One region of the Paenibacillus sp. FSL R7-269 genome, then DNA from elsewhere that is predicted to be linked to it. Evidence: riboswitches for the same ligand, from Rfam matches in the RefSeq annotation. Region 1 holds a riboswitch; each other region holds the start of a gene.
What was found. A riboswitch is a leader RNA that binds a small molecule or an ion and turns the genes downstream of it on or off. The one in region 1 is predicted to bind thiamine pyrophosphate.
Positions count from the first base shown of each region.

Region 1 (5,232 bases):
ACAGCACGGAGCGGCGGTTCTCCTCCCACAGCTCCAGCAGCCAGCGCTGCATCTGCTCGCGGGTCAGCGCGTCGAGTGCGCTGAACGGCTCATCGAGCAGCATCAGCTCCTGCGGCGCGAGCATGGCCCGCAGAAAGGCGGCCCGCTGCTGCATGCCGCCGGACAGCATGTGCGGGTAGGCCCGCTCGAAGCCGCCCAGGCCGATCTTCGCCAGCCAGTGGCGCGCAGTCTCGCGGGCCTCCCGCTTGGGGGCGCCTTGCAGCTCGCCGCCAAGCAGAACGTTGTCGAGCGTGCTGCGCCACGGGAACAGCGCGGGCTGCTGCGGCATATAGCTGATCTTGCCGCGCTGCCCGGTCACCGGGAGGCCGTTCATGCTCACCGTTCCGGTATCCGGCAGTGTAAGGCCGCCGATAATATGGAACAGCGTGCTTTTGCCGCAGCCGGACGGGCCGACAATGGAGACGAATTCCTGCGGCTCCACGGTCAGGGACACCTGATTCAGCACCTGCGTCTCCCGGCGGCGGTGCGTGAACGATTTGGAGATGCCGCTGACTTCGAGCGCAGGCGGCACACTCTGAGTGCGCAGGCGTCCGTCTCCGTCCGCCTTCTCCAGTTCAATCCTCGTAAGCTCAGACAATTCGCCCAGCCTCCCTCTGTTCATTATGGTTACTTCTGTTGTGGATGATCCTTCTGTACACATTAAGCATCCTTACGCGGCTTCCAGCGCACCAGCCATCTCTCCAGCAGGGCAATGAGCGCGAATAATACGAGACTCAGCAGCACGATGATGGCGATGGCCACGAACATCCGGTCCGCACGGTAAGAGGACTTTTGCAGCAGCATATAGTAGCCGATTCCCTTGTCGGCGCCGATCCATTCGGCCACGACTGCGCCCATCACCGCATAGGTGGCCGAGATTTTGAGCCCGGAGAACAGGGAGGGCAGGGAGCCGGGAAGCTCCAGCCGGGTGAAGATCTGCCACTTGCCCGCACCGGCCATCTTCATATAATTCATCATCACCCGGTCGCTTTGGGCCAGTCCGCCCATGGCTGCAACAGCTACGGGGAAGAAGCAGACGAGGGTGATCAGGATGATTTTGGGCAGCAGGCCGAACCCGAACCAGATCAGCAGCAGCGGGGCAAGCGCAATAGAAGGCACATTCTGGCTGAGGATCAGGAGCGGATAGAGCGCTCTCTTGAGCCAGGGCAGCAGATGCAGCAGCAAGGCGGTGAGCAGGCCAATGCCTGTGCCGACAGGGAAGCCGATCAGGGTCAGCCGCAGCGTAGCAGCGGTGTGCTCCCAGATCCCGGAGGCGTTGTTCTTCGACTCACGCGCGATATCCGCAGGGCTGGGCAGCTGGTAAGCCGGGATGTCGAACACCATGACCGATAGCTGCCATATCCCGACAAAAAAGAGGACCGCCACAAGGGGCGGCCACACTAGCTTCCAGGTGCTTCTCACGGCCGGTATTTCTCCGTCAGCTTATCCATGCTGATGCCGCCCGGATTATGGGCGATCTTGATCTGTGAGATCACACTCGGACTGCCGGAAGCGATCAGCGCCTCATGCATGTCACGCACAATATCCAACAGATCGGACAGCTCACCTTCCATCGTGGTCTCCAGCGGATTCACCTGATGCTTCACGCCTGACTTCTGAATGACCTCAATGGCCTTGTCCACGTATGGGATAGAATCCTCGTTGTTCGGTGTCTTCGGAATGACCTGAATGCTCAGCAATGTATTAGCCATGATGAATCCTTCCTCTCCAAGTTAAGTATAAGATTCCCGCCATGCGGGTTCATTATGATTCCGGCAAAAATTCATTCGTAAACGTACTCTCCGCATCCAGCGGCTTATCCAGCAGCTTCAGGCCGTACATCCAGTCGGCGTAATTCTTCCAGATCTCAAGCTTCTGCTCACCCCAGCGCGGGGCGTCGTCCTTGTATTTCGGGCTAAGCCATTTCTGGCTGGCCAGCACCAGCTTGGGGTCCAGATCAGGTACAGCATCCGACAGGACCGTCGCGGCTTCTTCCGGGTTATCGATAGCGTACTGATATCCCTTGGACGTAGCCTTAAGGAAGGCCTTCACCACTTCAGGATGCTCGGCGATCTCCTTCTCGCTGGTGGTCAGCACCGGGGTGTAGTAATCGAGCTGCGGAGCGTAATCCTTCAGATACAGCATATCCAGCGGCTCCCCGCGCAGCTCGGCTTCTACGCCGGTCCAGGCATAGAAGATCCAGGCGAAGTCAATATCCCGCTTCACGGCTGTGAAAAAGTCCGCTTCACCGATATTCACCAGCTTCACCTTGGAGACATCCCCGCCTTCGGGGTCCATGATGGCTTTCATGGCAGCCTGCTCCGCAGGGGAGCCCCAGCCTCCGTAGGTTTTGCCTTCGAAATCCTTCGGCGTCTTAATGTTGCGGTCCTTCGGAGCCGCGAAACCGGAGGTATTATGCTGAATGATTGCAGCGATCGACACCAGCGGTACATCCTGCAGACGGGCCAGGGTCAGCGCCTCTTGGGCACTGATGCCGAACTGGGCTTCACCGGAAGTGACCATCGTATCAGATCCGGCAGCGCCAGGCTGTACAATCTGCACGTCAAGACCTTCCTCCGCGTAATAGCCCAGCTCCTTGGCGGCATACAGGCCGGTATGATTGGTGTTCGGCGTCCAGTCCAGGGCAATCTTGACCGGGGTCAGCACCTTAGGTGCATCCGTGGGTGCGGCTGCGGTTGCATCAGGTGCAGCCGTGCTGTTCCCGGCAGCAGGGGCGCTGGCTCCCGCATTCCCGCTGTTGTTCCCGCCGCCACATCCCGCTACAGTGAGCAGCAGCATGGAGCTGAGCAGTAGTGTGACTGTTTTTTTGACTCCCATTTCTCTTTCTCTCTCCTTCCAGCAACCCCTAGTCTTCAGAGCTTACAGAAACCTTATTCCTGTACATCCTTAGAATCAAAAAAGCGTCCCGATGATCGGGACGCCAGTGACTTGCGTGAGGGGACTTCAGCTTCAGTACTGCTTAAGGCACTGTGCCGAATGAAGATTCCTACGCTGGCATTATCCAGATCAGGTATAAGGGTCAGTATCTTGTGGGATACAATCTCAGCCGGCCAATTCCAGCACCCCTGGTTCTATAAAGTTCACGGGTATTGCTATGTTCTTACGGTGTATTATAGACGGCAGCTTCGCCGTTGTCCACCCTCTGTATCTTAATCCCTCGTATAATGCCGCTTCTTGCGGCGGCTGCGGATACCGTTCCAGAGCTCTCTCAGCGTTAAGCCGACACTGACGGTGATCCCCGAGAAGGTCAGGAACAGAGCGAGATACTCGAACGCGGAGTACTCCAGCATTTTGCTCCAGTCGATCTGGCCCTTCAGATCCTCGATTACCTGATTCATCCCGTAGATTCCGCTGATGACCGTAAATACCGTGAGCACCATCAGGAGCGTATCCCGCCGTTTGGCCTGGAATTTGTCCTGATACTGGAATAGGTCATTCAGGGTCATTTTCACCTCATCGAACAAGGCATCATTGCCATACACCTTACGCAGCTGAAAAAAAATCTCACGCCCCTGCGACTGCGAAATCAGCTCCAGGAAGTAGAATTTGGCCGAGAATTTGTTGATCAGGAAGATCAGATTCTCGATCTCGTCGTTATCGTGGTTGATGCGCAGTCGGGAGTGGAGGTTGGCGAGCTTCAGCAGTACGATTTTATGAAAAATACTCAGCAGCATTCCGTAATAATACTCGCCGTACATCTGGCTGATCAGGCCTGCGGCAATCGCAGGCGTAGCCCGGCTCACGCAGCAGAAGGTCTGCTCATTGGTCATATAATAGGTGTCCGGCCCCCAGCGGCTATAGCAATGCTCCCGGGTGTACTGCTTGATATAGTCCGGATCACTCGCACTCATGTAGGGGGTGCCGTCAATGTTCAGACCGTCCACCTGGGAGGCCCGGTAGAGCATTTCAACACTGATCTCTTCCTCATCCTCCTGGAGATTAACGCCGTAGAAGGCCTGCACCAGCATCCGTTCATCGACGAAGAAGGGCAGGGTCTCGAAATAATTGCCATTCGTCTCCGCAGGATCGAGATACGGCTCAAGCCCCGCTGCCAGATGCCTGAACACGAAATCCTCCACCCGGGCAAAAGACTTCTTATGACAATGAATGAAAGTATGCTCATCCTGAACACTGACATCCTCCAGATTGCGGAACCGGTCGGCGAATTCCAGCACCATGCTGAAGGGGAGGTTCTCCTCCTCAATAGCCACTCTTACCGTCAGGAAGCCCAGCTCGAACGGGCAGAGGAACACATCGGTCGAGAGCACGCGGAAGGGAACCGTCCGAAAGGGCATTTGCAGCCCGCACAGCAGATCATTGGCCCGGGAAAAGCGGCGAAAGGAATCCTTGTCCTTCTCACGCGGAAACAAGACATGGGCGGCAAACGGAAGATAGCTTCGCTCCATTTTCTCATGGGATACACAGTGATTCTCCCCGTAATAAGCATGCTCCAGTTCCTTGTTCTCCAGAAAAAAACGCGTAAATCCATCCTCCTGCAGACTCTCAATCAGCTCTTGATCGACTTCCGCCTTAATTGAAAAGGGGAAAATGAATTGCAGCAAGGCGGTATGCAGAGTGGGCTCAGAATGCAGTTCAGCCATGTGTGGGTTCCATCCTTATTCACAGAATATGGACCTTGTCAGCTATAATTACCCGATTCTCCAGGCTGTCACGCTCAGCACGAATAACAGTGCGGCAAAAGCGGCCAAAAGTCCCGAGGTCTGGGCGATCTGCAGATGATCCATGGACCAGCCGGTCAGCAGCGGCAGCACCGCGCCGCCAATTCCGCCGGAGGCGATCATAATGCTGGGCGTCGATTCTTCTGCGCCGGGCAGGAGCTTGCTGGAGAAGACCAGCGCGATCGAGAAGATGCCGGACATGAACAGGCCAAGCAGCAGAATGATCGCAAAGGCGGCAAGCCGGTGACCGGCGAACGGGAAAATGATAAGCAGCAGCAAAGCGGCAAAGCAGCTGACGAGCACATAGATACGGTAGGAAATCTTCTCGGCAATGACACCGGCGAACAGTCTGCCTGCCGACATAGCAAGCCAGAAGAAGGTCACCGTGAGCGCAGCCGTGGCCTCGCTCATGCCCAGCTTCGCGATGAAGATCGCCGGCATGAAATTCACCAGGCTCATCTCGGTGCCTACATAGAGGAAGAAGAACAGAATG
Region 1 is NZ_ASPS01000144.1:6,952-12,183, forward strand. Features, by position in the region: gene C162_RS32620 (ABC transporter ATP-binding protein) at 1-661, opposite strand, end outside; gene C162_RS32625 (ABC transporter permease) at 700-1,461, opposite strand; gene C162_RS32630 (thiamine-binding protein) at 1,458-1,751, opposite strand; gene C162_RS32635 (ABC transporter substrate-binding protein) at 1,804-2,877, opposite strand; TPP riboswitch at 3,027-3,137, opposite strand; gene C162_RS32640 (hypothetical protein) at 3,210-4,661, opposite strand; gene C162_RS32645 (MFS transporter) at 4,710-5,232, opposite strand, start outside.

Region 2 (5,232 bases), on a different contig from region 1:
GCATTGCTGCTCTGCATAGATCTATATCCCGTTACGCCCCAGGTACTCCCGGTCCAGCATTGCATAAAAGTATTGGTTGACCCACTGGTTGTTCCAGTGTATTTCTTCCCGGAATACGCCTTCGCGGACCATGCCTAACCTGTCCAGCACCTGGATGGATGAGGTATTGTATTCATTGCACATAGCCACGACTCTGTGGGCCTTCCATTCTTCAAAAGCAAGCTTCAAGGCCAGCTGCGCTGCTTCAGTGCAGTAGCCTTGCCCCCGGTATTCAGGGAAAAGGCTGTAGCCCAGCTCCCAGCTCTCGCGCTCTTTTACATACCAGTGTATATGCACTTCCCCTACAGGGGTTGCTTCCGGGGAGGCGAGCCGGATCACGAATTGTTTGTGCCAATCGCTATGGATTCGTTCCTCCACAGTCTTCCGGACTGCCTCCTTGTCGGTTGGAATCATATCCTCGAAGGGCCAGAGCGAGTTGTTAGTTTCCAGATCTGTGATGAAATCGATATCGTCCGGGGTGACAGGAGATAGTATGATTCTTGCATTCATTTTGTAAACCTCCTGTTAGTATGACTTCGATACGATCTTGCCGTCTTTCATTACCCAGTTGACCTGACGCAGGTTGTTAATATCCGCCAGCGGATCTCCCCCGACGACCAACAGATCGGCCCTCTTGCCTGTCTCAATGGTACCGAGTTCATGATCCAGCCTACAGATCTTGGCACCGGATGAAGTGGCGGCCATAATAATCTGCATCGGGGAGAGGCCGGCTTGGCCTAACAGCTGGATCTCCTTCCACGGCATACCGGCTCTGTACCACGGAGGAGCTTCTTCGATAAAATCATCCCCCAGTCCAATCTCCCCGCCTGCCTGAATAAATCTCCGGACATTATCCAGCCCTTGCTCCAGCAGCGGCGCACCGAATTTGTCCTGGAACATCTGGAGTACGGTGAGCGTGGGGACGATACGGATGCTCACGCTCACCATTTGCCGGATCAGTTGATCGTCCAGCCGGTCGTAGACCATATGCGCAGCATCACTGATCCCTGCATCCACCAGAATCTGAAGATTGCGTGCACTTGTAACATGAGCAGATACGTAAGCGCCCATGCTTCGGGCCTCCTGGCAGATCGCTTCGAGAATCTCCTGATTCAGCTGGGGGAGTCCGGCGGTGGCGGAATCGTAGCCGTCTTCCAGCGCTGTTTTGATGAAATGTATTCCTTGTCCCAAGACTTCACGGACCTTAAGCCGCGCCTCATCCGCACTCCCTACCCCGATAGGCTCCTGACCACCGTAACCGCCTGGAGCAGTGAATACCTTGCCGGATGTAAGAATTCTGGGAAAAGCACCGCTCTCCAATTGCTGCGTCTGAGTGACTACATCGTCAATCGATGCTGCCGTAGTCATTCCTTCATCGCGGATCGTAGTCATTCCTTCTGCAAGGCACGCGGCCAAATATTCCGTATGATATCCGTGCAGCGGCTTATTCTGTATGTACTTGAAGCTGGTATGGGCATGGGTGTGAATAAACCCCGGCACAATGAACAGACCCTCTAGGTCGATCACTGTTGTTGCGGAGTCATACCCGGTTCTCCCGTGAATATTACTATGTTGTGTTATGGTGCCGAAGCGGCCATTAACAATCTCAATGCTTGTATGATGCAGCGGCGGCCGTCCGGTTCCATCGATTACAGTTCCGTTCGTCAGCAAGATGCGCTCATTCCCCATGATAGTAGCGTCCCTTCAGTTAAAGGTAGTTGTCGTTCCTCACAAAGTATAGGACATTCCCCCTGGCGGATATAGATAATATTCTTTTTGGAAACGTTCGTTGCTTACCGGACTATCGTTCCGCTATAGGTGCCGGTGAATGAAGATTGGCTGTTTGGGCGGCTGCCAGGTGTGGTAAGTAACATAACGTACAGCCAAGCAGGCACACTGCCTGATGCATAAACACCAGACCTTAAGCCATGCTAACATGATCAATCAACATTACTGTGGATAGCGAAAGGAGAATGGATTATGCCAGACACTAACAAACAACCTGTTAAAACCCTGCCGCCGCAGGTACAGGATCAACGCCCCGGAATTGAGAGTGAGATGAACCCGCTCCCGGAGTTTGAGACACCGGCGTACAAGGCAGCAGGCAAGCTGCTGGGCAAGGCCGCGCTCATTACGGGAGGCGATAGCGGGATCGGGCGTGCGGTTGCCGTTCATTTTGCCAAGGAGGGCGCGGATGTGGTAATCTCCTATTTGAACGAGCATGAGGATGCGGAAGAGACCAAGCGCCAGGTGGAACAAGAGGGCAGAAAATGCATTCTGATCGCCGGGGACATCGGGGACGAATGCTTCTGTCAAAGCCTGATTCGTCAAACCGTTGAAGGACTCGGTAAGCTCGACATCCTGATCAACAATGCGGCGGAGCAGCATCCGCAGGACCATATTGAGGACATCTCAGCGGAGCAGCTGGAGCGTACGTTCCGGACGAATATTTTCTCCATGTTCTATCTGACCAAAGCAGCCATGCCTCATCTTACAAAAGGCTCTACGATCATTAACACCACCTCCATCACGGCGTATCGCGGCAGCCCGCAGCTGCTGGACTATTCGTCCACCAAGGGAGCGATTCTCAGCTTCACCCGTTCGCTGTCGATGAATCTGGCCGATAAGGGCATCCGCGTGAATGCGGTAGCGCCCGGACCAATCTGGACCCCGCTGATTCCGTCCACCTTTGACGCGAAGAAGGTCAGTGAGTTCGGCGGCACCCAGCCGATGAAGCGCCCGGGACAGCCTGAAGAGCTGGCACCGGCTTATGTATACCTGGCCTCGGACGATTCCTCCTATGTGAGCGGACAGGTGATGCATGTGAACGGCGGCGAGGTTGTCAACGGATAAGAAGCAGCGTGACCATACTAATACACTATTTGCTTAGCAAATGTGGAGAAGCCAGCCGGGAGGCTGGCTTTTGTGAGACGAGAGACGAGGCAGGTATAGCCCTGACAGGAATAATATGCTAATATACAAAAAGCAAGGCCAAACAATAGCATAGAACGATCACTAGGGGTGCCGCAAGGCTGAGACGGGCGTAGTTGTCCGGACCCTTTGAACCTGATCTGGTTTATACCAGCGTAGGGAAGTGGAGAACGAATATTGCAGCGGGGGTACACGGTGAGTACCGGTATTCCAGCTTCTATTCCAGACTGCTTCCTTTACGGGGAGCGGTCTTTTTTGTGTTGTGTTGTGGTGTAGATTGAGCTGGAACAGACAGGAGGAGAAGGGTATTGTACGAGATTCATGCGGTCTCGGACGGGCGGCTGCAGCCTGAAGCGCTGGCTGAATGGGCCGTGGCGGTGCATTCTATGGTGGATTATATCCATCTCCGGGAAAAAGCCATGTCCGCCCGGGAACTGCTGGCGGCAGCGCAGCAGATGCTTCAGGCCGGGGTGCCGCCTTCGAAGCTGGTCATTAATGACCGGATCGATGTTGCCCTGGCCGCCGGGGCAGGAGGTGTACAGTTAGCCTGGCATAGCCTTCCGCCAGCCGCAGTACGCGGCCTTGCACCGGGCCTGCGGATCGGCAGATCGGTACACTCGCCGGAAGTGGCGGCGGAGGCTGGAAGGCAGGGAGCAGACTTCTGCCTCTACGGGCATGTGTTCCCTACGGCTTGCAAGCCCGGACAGCAGGCACGGGGACTGGAGCAGCTGGCAGAGGCTGTCCGCTGGTGCCGCATACCGCTGATTGCGCTCGGAGGGATTACCCCGGGCAATGCCGGAGCGGTGCTGGCCCAAGGGGCGGCTGGCATTGCTGTCATGTCGGGAATCTGCGGAGCTCCAGACCCGATGGGAGCGGCCTTGGCCTACAGGGAAGCGGTTCACAGGGCGGCAGAGCAGTCTTGTAATGCATGATATGGATCAAGTAGAGGGCACAGCAGGAGGTGAACAGGCATGATTGTGACCGTTAACGGGATGCCACAGAGGTTCGAAGAGAGCTGCCGGACACTGGCGGATCTGCTGGCCCGGCCTGAGTGGGCCGGTAAGCTGGTGATTGTCGAGCTGAACGGTGAGCTTGCCGGCAGAGAGGCTTACGGAGACACACTGCTCAGCGAAGGGGACCGGGTGGAGCTGGTTCATTTTGTAGGCGGAGGCTAAACACGAAGACTTACCCCAGGAGGCGTTAATATGCAAGATCCATTGATGATTGGCGGAGTGACTCTAACCAGCAGACTGTTCATTGGCACCGGAAAATACAGCCGTAACACCCTCATTCCCAAGGTGATTACGCGATCAGGCTCACAGGTCATTACCGTTGCCCTGCGCCGGGTGGACCCGGAGAGCAGTGACAATATTGTCAGCCATATTCCTTCCCATATGACCTTACTGCCTAATACCTCTGGTGCGCGCACCGCAGAGGAAGCAGTACGGATTGCCCGGCTGGCGAGATCGGCGGGACTGGGGAACTGGGTGAAGATTGAGGTCATCAACGACCAGAAATATTTGCTGCCGGATAACATGGAGACCATCCGGGCGACCGAGATCCTTGCAGCAGAGGGCTTCGTGGTGCTTCCGTACATGAGTCCTGATCTGTCCGCCGCTCTGCGGCTGAAGGCAGCGGGGGCCGCAGCCGTAATGCCGCTGGGAGCGCCGATCGGGTCCAACCGCGGGCTGCAGACCAAGGAGCTGATCCGGATTCTGATCTCCGAGATGGATCTGCCGGTGATCGTGGATGCCGGAATCGGCAGACCATCCGAGGCGGCTGAGGCGATGGAGATGGGGGCCGCAGCGGTCCTGCTTAATACAGCGATTGCTACCGCCTCAGATCCGCTGCTGATGGCAGAAGCTTTTCGTGAAGCGGTATCCGCAGGGCGCAAAGCTTATCTCGCCGGACTGGGGCCTGTGGAGGAGACGGCGGCAGCCTCTTCACCGTTGACCGGGTTCTTGGCCTGACAGATGGATTAGGGAGGAGAGGAACGGCTATGAGCTTTTATGAGACGATGACCCGGTTGGAACAGCTTCCTTACGGGACGCTATGGAGCCGGTATACGGCAGAGGATGTGAAGCGCGCGCTTCGTGCAGAGCAGGTGGATGAAGAAGGGCTAATGGCCTTGTTGTCACCGGCAGCGGAGCCTTATCTGGAGGAGATGGCGCAGAAGGCGCACCGGTTAACGCGTACGCATTTCGGCCATGTGATGCAGCTGTTTACCCCGATGTATCTTGCAGATTTTTGCGTGAATCACTG
Region 2 is NZ_ASPS01000035.1:7,388-12,619, forward strand. Features, by position in the region: gene C162_RS17250 (GNAT family N-acetyltransferase) at 22-549, opposite strand; gene C162_RS17255 (amidohydrolase family protein) at 565-1,728, opposite strand; gene C162_RS17260 (SDR family oxidoreductase) at 2,020-2,892, shown strand; TPP riboswitch at 3,047-3,149, shown strand; gene C162_RS17265 (thiamine phosphate synthase) at 3,279-3,902, shown strand; gene thiS (sulfur carrier protein ThiS) at 3,942-4,145, shown strand; gene C162_RS17275 (thiazole synthase) at 4,176-4,940, shown strand; gene thiH (2-iminoacetate synthase ThiH) at 4,970-5,232, shown strand, end outside.
Region 2: another riboswitch for thiamine pyrophosphate. It lies ahead of C162_RS17265 (thiamine phosphate synthase); the one in region 1 lies ahead of C162_RS32635 (ABC transporter substrate-binding protein).

Region 3 (5,232 bases), on a different contig from region 1:
TCCGGAGATGCGCTTGCGCGGATGGACCATCCCAATATCGACGAGATTGTCATTACCGATTCCATTGCCCTGCCGGACGAGCATTCCAGCAGATTCGCAGTGCTCTCGGTAGCCCCCATGCTGGCGGAGGCCACGCGCATTATCATCGAGGGCGGTTCCATAGATAAGCTATTCAGAGACGCGGGGATTTAACTCCCGCGTCTTTTTTGTGAATGAGATGTGAGCAGGCCCTAAGGCTGTATTTTTCCAATCTTTTCACTCCCGTTAGCACTCTCTTGAGATTGAGAATCTCGTTGCCACATGTGGTATACTGTGTGAAGAAGACAGCCGAGACCATAAATGGAAACGAACAGGTAAGGCTAGGGAAGCTGACAAAAGGGAGGTGCCTTGCTTCCATGATTGAGAGAACTTCAGAGAATGTCGCGGAGAACAGTAACATCATTCCGGTCACTCTGGATGCCAATTTTTTCTTTGAAAGAGCCGTTCGGTCGCTGGACCGCTTTCAATATGATAAGGCATTAAGAAATTTTCGCAAAGCTGTTGAATATGAGCCGGATAATCCGGTGAATCATTGCAATATGGCGGGTATATTATCTGAGATGGGCAATTATACCGCATCTAACGAGATTCTTATCCATGTTCTGGAGAAGATCGACCCTGCTATGACGGAATGCCATTTCTATATGGCTAATAACTTCGCTAATATGGAAAGCTTTGAAGAGGCGGAGCGTTCGCTGGTCACCTACTTGGAAGAGGATGCTGACGGCGAGTTCATGACCGAATCCGAAGAACTGATGGAGCTGCTGCAATATGAGCTGAACCGGCCTGCTCCGCTGGTGCGTATCCGCAGCCGTGAGGGAGTCGTAGAGCATGACCAGGCGCGAAGTCTGCTGGAGGAAGGCAAGTTCCCTCAGGCTGTAGAGCTGCTGGAGGAGATCATTGCAAGCACCCCGGATTTTTTGGCTGCGCATAATAATCTGGCACTCGCCCATTTCTATATGGGCCGGTTCGCCAAGGCGAAGGAATGTCTGAATGAAGTGCTCAAGCAGGACCCTGGCAATCTGCACGCTCTGTGCAATATGGCCATCTTCCTGCAGTATGCAGGGGACAAGGGGCAGCTTGAGACGCTGCTGGGGATGCTTGAAGCAACGGTGCCGTTCCATCAGGAGCATGTATTCAAAATGGCCACAACCATGGGTATCCTGGGCCGGCACACCGCCGCTTACAGCCATTTCCGCCGTCTGCTGAAGGACGAGGAGGTCGCCGGAGACGCCGGGCTGTATCATTATTGTGCAGCGGCGGCAAGCAATAGCGGAAGACTTGATGAGGCGCTGCGCTGCTGGAGACAGGCAGCCAAGCTGGACCCAGCTTCCGCTGTCCCTGCGTTCTTCCTGTCCCAGCTCCAGCAGGCCCGTGCAGAAGGACATCCTATGCCTACTGTCAGCTATAATTATCAGCTGCCCTTCCAGGAGCAGCTGAAGCAGTGGAAGGGCAATACAGGCAGGTTCACTGAAGAAGTGCGGAATAATCCGCTGCTGCGCGCCTCGTTCTTCTGGGCGCTGCGCTACGGCGATTCCGCTACGAAGCTCCAGGTGACCGAGGCGCTTCGCTGGATTGAGGACGAGGAGATGTCAGAGGTGCTGCGCGGAGTTCTGGAGCAGGAGCCGCTGCAGGAGGACCGCCTGCAGGAGGCAGCATTGTTCAGCCTCCAGCGGCTGATCGGGGAGAACCTGAATGAAGCCGGCAGCTCGCCGGGTGAAGAGCAGGAGCCTGCGGCTGCTCCCGGACCCAAGGGGATACTGCCCGGAACCGGCGGCTTAACGCCGTCCACTACCCGTATTTGAAGCAATTGCTGTTGTAAGAACATCTACTTGTAAGGAGGCCAATGTAATGTACAAAACGATTGTAATCGGAACAGGCCCGGCCGGGCTGACTGCTGCCATTTATCTGGCGCGTGCGAACCTGAGCCCGCTGGTAATTGAAGGCTTGCAGCCTGGGGGACAACTGACAACGACAACAGAAGTGGAGAACTTTCCAGGCTTCCCTGAAGGGATTCTGGGTCCGGACCTGATGGACAATATGCGCAAGCAGGCAGAACGCTTCGGCGCTGAATTCAAGAACGGCTGGGTGGAGTCGGTGGACTTCTCACAGCGTCCGTTCAAGGTAACAGTGGACGGAATGGGTGTACTGGAAGCGGAGTCAGTCATTATTTCAACCGGGGCCTCTGCAAGATATCTGGGCATCCCGGGCGAGCAGGAGAATGTGGGCCGTGGGGTCAGCACCTGTGCGACCTGTGACGGCTTCTTTTTCCGTAATAAAAAGATTGTCGTCGTCGGCGGAGGTGACTCTGCCATGGAGGAAGCCAGCTTCCTGACCCGTTTTGCTTCCAGCGTAACGCTGGTTCACCGCCGTCCCGAGCTGCGGGCCTCGAAGATCATGCAGGACCGGGCGCGTGACAACAGCAAGGTAACCTGGGCCTTGAACCGCACACCGGTAGAAGTAACGGTAGGAGAGACCGGAGTGAAGGGTCTTACGGTGCTTAATAATGAGACAGGTCTGACAGAGCTGGTAGAGGCAGACGGTGTGTTCGTAGCGATTGGACACACACCGAACACAGCCTTCTTGGGCGGGCAGATCAATACGGATGCTAATGGCTATATCGTGGTGAATCCGGGTACCACCGAGACCAACATCCCGGGTGTATTCGCCTGCGGCGATGTGCAGGACACCCGTTACCGCCAAGCGATATCGGCAGCGGGAACCGGCTGTATGGCCGCTATGGATGCCGAGAAGTTCCTGGAAGGCACAATTGTGCACGACTGGAGCGAATCGCTGGACAAATAACGGGTTTACAACAATTACCCGCACAGGTAAAATGTACTTAATTAGATAAGATACCCACTAGGGGAGCCTGAATAGGCTGAGACGGGAAAATTGAATTTCCGGACCCTTGAACCTGATCTGGATCATACCAGCGTAGGAAAGTGGAGTCGGACCTTTTTTGAGTACAGTCTTATTTGGCTGTTTCTTTAATAAAGCCGCTCCAGGTGGAGCGGCTTTTTGACTTGCAGGAATCTATAGATTCTTCAGCTCAATCTGCTGCGTGACCTCTTATCTGATGAGTGTACAGAGCGAAGAGGAGGAGATTGAAATGACAGGAATGGGTAAAAACGAAGAGGTGGATCTTTCCGGATTCCCCGCAAGCCGTAAAGTGTATGTGGAGGGCTCACGCCCGGATATCCAAGTTCCGATGCGTGAGATCAGCCTTAGCAGAACCGAAGGCGTTGCCGGGGAAGAGGAGAATGCTCCGCTGCGTGTCTATGACACAAGCGGTATTTACACGGATGCCGCGGAAGAGACTGACATTCGGAGGGGGCTGCCGCCGCACCGTTCAAGCTGGATTGCGGAGCGTGGCGATTCGGAGGAATACACCGGAAGAGCCGTCCAGCCGGAGGATAACGGAATCCGCAGACAAGGGGCTGCCGCCGAAGCTTGTCCAGGACTGCGCAGGAATCCCCAGCGGGCCTATACAGGCGGTAATGTAACTCAACTACATTATGCAAGGCAAGGGATTATAACGCCGGAAATGGAGTATATTGCGATCCGCGAGAATACCCGGCCGGAGTTCGTACGGGATGAAGTGGCAGCGGGCCGTGCCATTATCCCGGCCAATATAAATCACCCGGAGAGTGAGCCGATGATTATCGGCCGTAGCTTCCTGGTGAAGATCAATGCGAACATCGGAAATTCTGCGGTCACTTCTTCTATAGAAGAGGAAGTGGAGAAGATGCGGTGGGCGACCCGCTGGGGGGCTGACACCATTATGGATCTCTCCACCGGTTCCAAGATCCATACCACCCGGGAGTGGATTATCCGCAATTCTCCTGTGCCGGTCGGTACAGTGCCCTTATACCAGGCGCTGGAGAAGGTGAACGGCATTGCCGAGGACTTAACCTGGGAGCTCTATCGTGACACGTTGATTGAACAGGCGGAGCAGGGAGTGGATTACTTCACCATTCATGCAGGGGTGCTGCGGCGCTATATTCCGCTGACTGCCCGGAGAATGACTGGCATCGTATCCCGGGGCGGATCGATTATGGCCGCCTGGTGCCTGGCTCATCAGCAGGAGAACTTCCTGTACACACACTTCGAAGATATATGTGAGATTATGAAGACGTATGATGTGGCCTTCTCACTTGGGGATGGCCTGCGTCCCGGCTCAATCGCCGACGCCAATGACGAAGCTCAGTTCGCCGAGCTGGAGACGCTGGGAGAACTGACCCTACTAGCCTGGAAGCACGATGTTCAGGTCATGGTTGAAGGTCCGGGGCATGTGCCGCTGCACAAGATTAAGGAGAATATGGACAAGCAGCTTGAGATTTGCCGGGAAGCTCCTTTCTATACGCTTGGGCCGCTGACTACGGATATTGCACCCGGCTATGATCACATCACTTCGGCCATCGGAGCCGCGATGATCGGGGGGCTCGGCACGGCGATGCTGTGTTACGTTACCCCTAAGGAGCATTTAGGCCTGCCTGACAAGAATGATGTGCGCGAAGGCGTCATTACCTACAAAATTGCTGCACATGCTGCAGACCTTGCCAAGGGACATCCGGGAGCGCAGGACCGTGACGATGCGCTGTCCAAGGCGCGGTTCGAGTTCCGCTGGCGCGACCAGTTCCATCTTTCCCTCGACCCGGAAAGAGCGCTCGCGTATCATGACGAGACCCTGCCGGCGGAGGGGGCGAAGCAGGCGCATTTCTGTTCGATGTGTGGTCCTAAGTTCTGCAGCATGTGGATTTCGCATGATATCCGTAATTCCCATAGATGGAGCAAATCACTCTAACTTAGCTGCTAATACAGCGGAATCGTAACATTCTCAGGCTATCTCCCAAGCTGAAAGGCTTGCGGGGATAGTCTTTTTATAGTTAGTGATTACAATCACAATTCACCTCTGTACCCTATGCTAAGCTATTGCCTGAGAAGAATTCTCATTAGTGAGGTGTGCAAAAGGATGAGCAAAGCGTTGAAGCTGGATGAATCGGTCTTTGAGCTGGTAACTAGGCACCCGGAAATTGTTGAGATCATGGTGGAGCTGGGTTTTCGTGATATTGCAAAGCCTGGAATGCTGCAGACTGCAGGACGATTCATGACCCTGTCCAAAGGAATGAAATTAAAGAAAATAGAGCTAGAAACCGTTCGGCTGGCCTTTCAGCAGCATGGTTTCGAGAT
Region 3 is NZ_ASPS01000001.1:18,175-23,406, forward strand. Features, by position in the region: gene C162_RS00130 (ribose-phosphate diphosphokinase) at 1-192, shown strand, start outside; gene C162_RS00135 (tetratricopeptide repeat protein) at 396-1,844, shown strand; gene trxB (thioredoxin-disulfide reductase) at 1,891-2,844, shown strand; TPP riboswitch at 2,894-3,000, shown strand; gene thiC (phosphomethylpyrimidine synthase ThiC) at 3,152-4,846, shown strand; gene C162_RS00150 (DUF1858 domain-containing protein) at 5,015-5,232, shown strand, end outside.
Region 3: another riboswitch for thiamine pyrophosphate. It lies ahead of thiC (phosphomethylpyrimidine synthase ThiC); the one in region 1 lies ahead of C162_RS32635 (ABC transporter substrate-binding protein).

Region 4 (5,232 bases), on a different contig from region 1:
GCGCCACAGCGCCCAGCAGCAATCCGATCAGCGTTTTCTCAGAGGTCCAGCTCTGCGCGCCCTGGCTAACCCCGTAGGTTAACGAAGCAAAGGCCAGCGGGCCAAGAACCATACCTAGCTTATCCATGCCGGGCACGCTGTTCTTCGCAGCATTCGGCAGCTTGCGCAGGCCAATCAGCACAGCAATGATGCCAATCGGAATATTAATGAGGAAGATCCAGCGCCAGGAATGATATTCAACCAGCCAGCCCGACAATACCGGACCAATAGCCGGTGCGAACAGGACGGGAATGCCCATAATGCCCATGACTACGCCAACCTTGCTTTTGGGAGCCAGTCTGTACACATAGGCCATCCCGACAGGGAGCACACAGCCGCCGCCCAGTCCCTGAATGACCCGGAAAACAATCAGCCATTCGGCGCTGCTTGGTGTAGCGCACAGAATCGAGCCTATCGTGAACACAATAACCGCCGTCAGGAAGACTGTCTTGGCTCCGAACCGGTCAGACAGCCAGCCTGACAGCGGAATAACTGAAGCTTGAGCCAGCATATATCCGGTAACTACCCACTGCAGCGTATGCAGATCCGTCTTGAAATCCACCACCAGCCTGGACAAAGTTACATTCATCGCCGTACTGTCCAGCACAACCATAAATACTCCTGCAATAATAGCCAGCAGCGGAACCAGAATACTGGACAGCCGGAAATCGGCTTCCTGCTTCAAGGTCTGATCCATGTCTCTTCTCCTCCTAAAGCTGTCCGCGTTCTACATTGACCTGCGGGCAGATTGTTCTATATAATGAGTGAACGGACAACTGTCCGTTAGTGCAATTCATAGTCTACGGACAATTGTCCGTGGTGTCAATTCTTTTATTTATTTTTCTGTAAATCACTGATTTATTTCTGAAAGGGGTTCTCATGAACAAGCCAGACACCGATGCTGCGCAGCTCCATCCGTCAGCTCCGCAAGCCATAGAATCCGCTCCGCCCGTGTCCGCCGATCCTTATGTCCAGCGGATTCTTGAAGCTGCCCGCCAGTTGTTCACCGAGAGCGGACTCGAGGCGGTCAGCATGTACAGCATTGCCAAGCGGGCAGGCATAGGGCAAGGCTCCCTGTACCGCCGTTTTACGGACAAGGGTGAGATCTGTTCTGCCCTGCTGAAGGGCAGCGCAGATCAATTCCTGTCCGGGCTGGAGCAGCAGGTCGCTGCCAGTGCCGGTGAAGCCCCGGCGCTCGCTCAGCTGCAGAGCAGCATTGAGCAGATTGCCGATTTCATTGAACAATATGCCGAGCTGTTGAATATGATCAAAGCCGAGTTCACCGGCAAGAAGCAGCTGACCCAGTTTGAGCATCCTTTTTTTCAGCGGCTGGGGGTGATGATGACAGAGCTGCTAGAGCGCGCTGCGGCAGGTGGTGAGATTATTGACATTGATCCGGCCTTTGCAGCCACAGCCCTAATCTCTGTCCTCAGTCCCGATCTGTACCTGTATGAGCAGAAGCGGCACCACGCCTCCAAGCTGGACATCTCCCGAGGCATCGTCACTTTGTTCGTGACCGGTCTGGCGAAGCGCTGACCGCCTGCCCTTTACAAGAGGGGAATTTGTGGTATATTAAGTAGCAATTACGAATTCAATAGCAACATTATTCACTAGGGGAGTCGGCCGACTGAGACGGAGCTTAAGCTCCGGACCCTTTGAACCTGATCTGGATCATACCAGCGGAGGGAAGTGGAGCAGAATGTATCAGTGGTTCCCGTCACAGGGCCTCAGCTGACTGTACCTTCCGCCCCATTCATTGCCTCCGGGAATGAATGGGGCTTTTTTGTGCTCCGTACAGTATCTATACCAATTCCAAGGAGGCTTCGTACATAGTCTTATGATCAATATTAGCAATCTGTCCTATGTCTTCGGGACCGGTTCGTCCCGGACACCCGTATTCTCAGGGCTATCCATGGATGTGAAGCGCGGCGAATTCATTTCTATCGTAGGCGGAAGCGGATGCGGCAAAAGCACTTTGTTCAAAATCATCGCCGGTCTGCTGGAGCCGGGCAGCGGCAGGATCACGCTTAACGGAGCTGATTCAGCAACAGCAGCGAAAAGACTGGGTAGCGTGGCCTACATGCCGCAGCAGGATCTCCTCCTGCCTTGGCGCACCGTATTGGACAATTGTCTGTTGCCCTGGGAGCTTAAGCGCAGCCGTCCCAAAGCAGCCGCTATTGCCGAGATCCGTACCCTGCTACACCGTTTCGGCCTTGACGAGACCGAAGGGGCTTATCCGCAGGAGCTGTCCGGCGGGATGCGCCAACGTGTGGCGGTCCTCCGCACTGTGGCGGCCGGGAATGACCTGCTGCTGCTCGATGAGCCGTTCGGGGCGCTCGATGCCATTACGAAGCGTTCGCTGCAGCGTTGGCTGCTGGAGTTATGGGCGGAGCTAGACAAGACGGTGCTATTCATCACCCATGACTTGGAGGAGGCGCTCTTGCTCAGTGACAGAATCTATCTAATGACTGGCCGAGAGGACGGCGGGATACAGGAATTCTCAGCCGGTCTCCCTCGTCCGCGTCATCACAGTCTGCACTATGAACCGCAGTTCGCCGCCCTGCGCCAGGAATTGGAGCTGAAGTTATATGAGAACCGCCGCTCTTAGAAGATTGCTCCAGCATTACGGTCCGGCGGCCCTGCTCGCCCTGCTGGCGTTTGCGGTCTGGGAGTCAGTAGCCCGGCTGGGCCTGGTTCCTCCCTTCATCCTTCCGGCTCCGTCTGCGATCTGCATGGCTGTGCTGGAGGAACGCCGCTTGTTATTCGCGGTACATCTGCCTGCTACACTGCTTGAGGTGCTCACAGGCTTCGCAATTTCTGTGGTCTGCGGCAGCCTGCTGGGCATCGCCATGCACCTGTTCAGTCCGCTGGCCAAGGCGCTGTACCCGCTGCTGATTATCAGCCAGACGGTTCCGCTGATCGCCCTCTCGCCTCTGTTCATCATGTGGTTCGGCTACACCTTGTGGAGCAAGGTCGCCGTTGTCTTCCTGACCGCTTTCTTCCCGGTGGTCATCGGCACCTATGACGGCTTGTCTAAGAACACGGACGCCTACCGGGAGCTGCTGCTTACGTACGGCGCGAACCGTTGGCAGATTCTCGGGAAGGTGGGCGTTCCGCTGGCCTTGCCTTCTTTTTTCTCCGGACTGAAGCTGTCGGCTGTGTACTGTGTGATCGGTGCAACGATTGGGGAATGGCTTGGGGGCAGCCAAGGGCTGGGCTATTTCAGCCGCAGAATGGCAGGGAATCTGCAGAGCGCCAAGATGTTCGCTGCTGTTGTCTTATTATCCGTACTCGGTATCCTGCTGTTTCTGGCAGTCGCCGCGCTGGAGAAGATTATTTTGAAGAAAAGAGGACGTTATTCATGACTACTATCCGCTATACCCGTTATCTGCACAATGCAATTTCAAGGCCAGCCATGCTGCTGTCCGCATTGCTCCTCTGTATGCTGCCTGTACTGGCAGGCTGCGCCAATACGAATAGTCCCGCGGCCTCCGGCTCTTCAACTGGTACTACTGCCACTTCTGAGGCTGGGGCCGGGACTGGAGCTGAAGGCGCAGCCCATAAGCTGACGATTATGCTCGACTGGTATCCCAATGCTGTCCACTCCTTTTTGTATGCGGCAGAGGCTGAAGGTTATTTCGCGGAGGAGGGCCTTGAGGTTGAGATTCAGATGCCGGCCGATACCAATGATGCGCTGAAGCTTGTTGCTGCGGGGAAGGTAGATCTGGCACTCAGTTATCAGCCGCAGGTGCTGATGGCACGGGGCGAGCAGATTCCAGTCAAGTCGATCGCTGCGCTGGTGCGCCACCCGCTGAATCATCTCATGGTATCCGCAGACAGCGGCATTACCCGCCCGGGAGAGCTGTCAGGCAAGCAAGCCGGATATTCCTCCGTTCCGTTATATGAAGCGATGCTGAAGACGATGGTGAAAAGCGACGGCGGGGACCCTTCATCCCTCAAGCTGGTGGATGTCGGCTTTGATCTGATTCCTGCTCTCTCCACCGGACGGGTGGATGGAATTATGGGCGGGTTCATCAATCATGAGCAGCTGATTCTGGAGCAGCAAGGCCATCCGGTCCGCTCCTTCAATCCCGTAGATTACGGGGTCCCGGATTATTATGAGCTGGTACTGGCCGCCAGTGAGCAGGGACTGCAGGATTCGCAGGGCTTTTATCAGAAATTCGTGGATGCCATCAGAAAAGGCCAGCAGTATGTAGCCGATCACCCGGATGAAGCACTGAAGCTGCTGCTTGCCCATCAGGAGGACACCGCGACGCTGGATGAAGCGATTGAACAGCGCAGTCTGGAGATCCTGCTGCCACTGATGGATGCTGACTCCCAGCCCTTCGGCTATCAGGATGAGGCTACATGGGAGAAAGTTAACCAATGGCTGAGCGAGAACGGACTGCTGGCGCAGGAAGTGGATGTTAAGAATGCTTTTATTAATTTCTAAATTATACCTTCAGGAGGAATTCATATGTCTTATCTGTCCAAAGTACGCCAGTCGAACCCGCTGGTGCATAATATCACGAATATCGTAGTCGCTAACTTCACAGCGAACGGGCTGCTGGCTCTGGGAGCCTCGCCGTTCATGGCCGATGCCATTGAAGAAGTAGCGGATGTAGCCGCCATGTCCGGGGCGGTTGTACTGAACATCGGCACACTGAATGAAGCCGCCATTGCTTCCATGATCGAGGCTGGAAAGGCTGCGAACAGTCACCATGTGCCGCTAGTGCTTGATCCCGTTGGAGCCGGGGCTACCGCCTACCGCACGGACGTTACGGCTAAGCTGCTGAGTGAGCTTCAGCTTACTGCGCTGCGCGGCAATGTGGCCGAGGTTGCCAATGTGGCCGGGGAGAGCTGGGCAAGCAAAGGCGTGGATGCCGGAGCAGGCGAAGGCGATGTAGTCGCTCTAGCCGTTAAAGCGGCGCAGAAGCTGAACTGCGTCGTGATTATCACCGGCAAGGAAGACATCATTACGGACGGAAAGCGCACTTACATTGCCAGCAACGGGCACTCCATCCTGACCCGGGTAACCGGAACCGGCTGTCTGCTAAGTGCTGTGGTGGGTGCATTCCTTGCCGTAAGCGGCGGGGAGGTACTTAAGGCGGCTGCCGAGGCCCTCTCCTTCTACGGCGTGGCAGCAGAGCTTGCTGCTGAGGAGGCTGAAGCCCAAGGTCCCGGCAGCTTCCA
Region 4 is NZ_ASPS01000021.1:123,076-128,307, forward strand. Features, by position in the region: gene C162_RS11165 (DHA2 family efflux MFS transporter permease subunit) at 1-736, opposite strand, end outside; gene C162_RS34305 (TetR/AcrR family transcriptional regulator) at 919-1,575, shown strand; TPP riboswitch at 1,642-1,744, shown strand; gene C162_RS11175 (ABC transporter ATP-binding protein) at 1,877-2,647, shown strand; gene C162_RS11180 (ABC transporter permease) at 2,628-3,404, shown strand; gene C162_RS11185 (ABC transporter substrate-binding protein) at 3,401-4,492, shown strand; gene thiM (hydroxyethylthiazole kinase) at 4,517-5,232, shown strand, end outside.
Region 4: another riboswitch for thiamine pyrophosphate. It lies ahead of C162_RS11175 (ABC transporter ATP-binding protein); the one in region 1 lies ahead of C162_RS32635 (ABC transporter substrate-binding protein).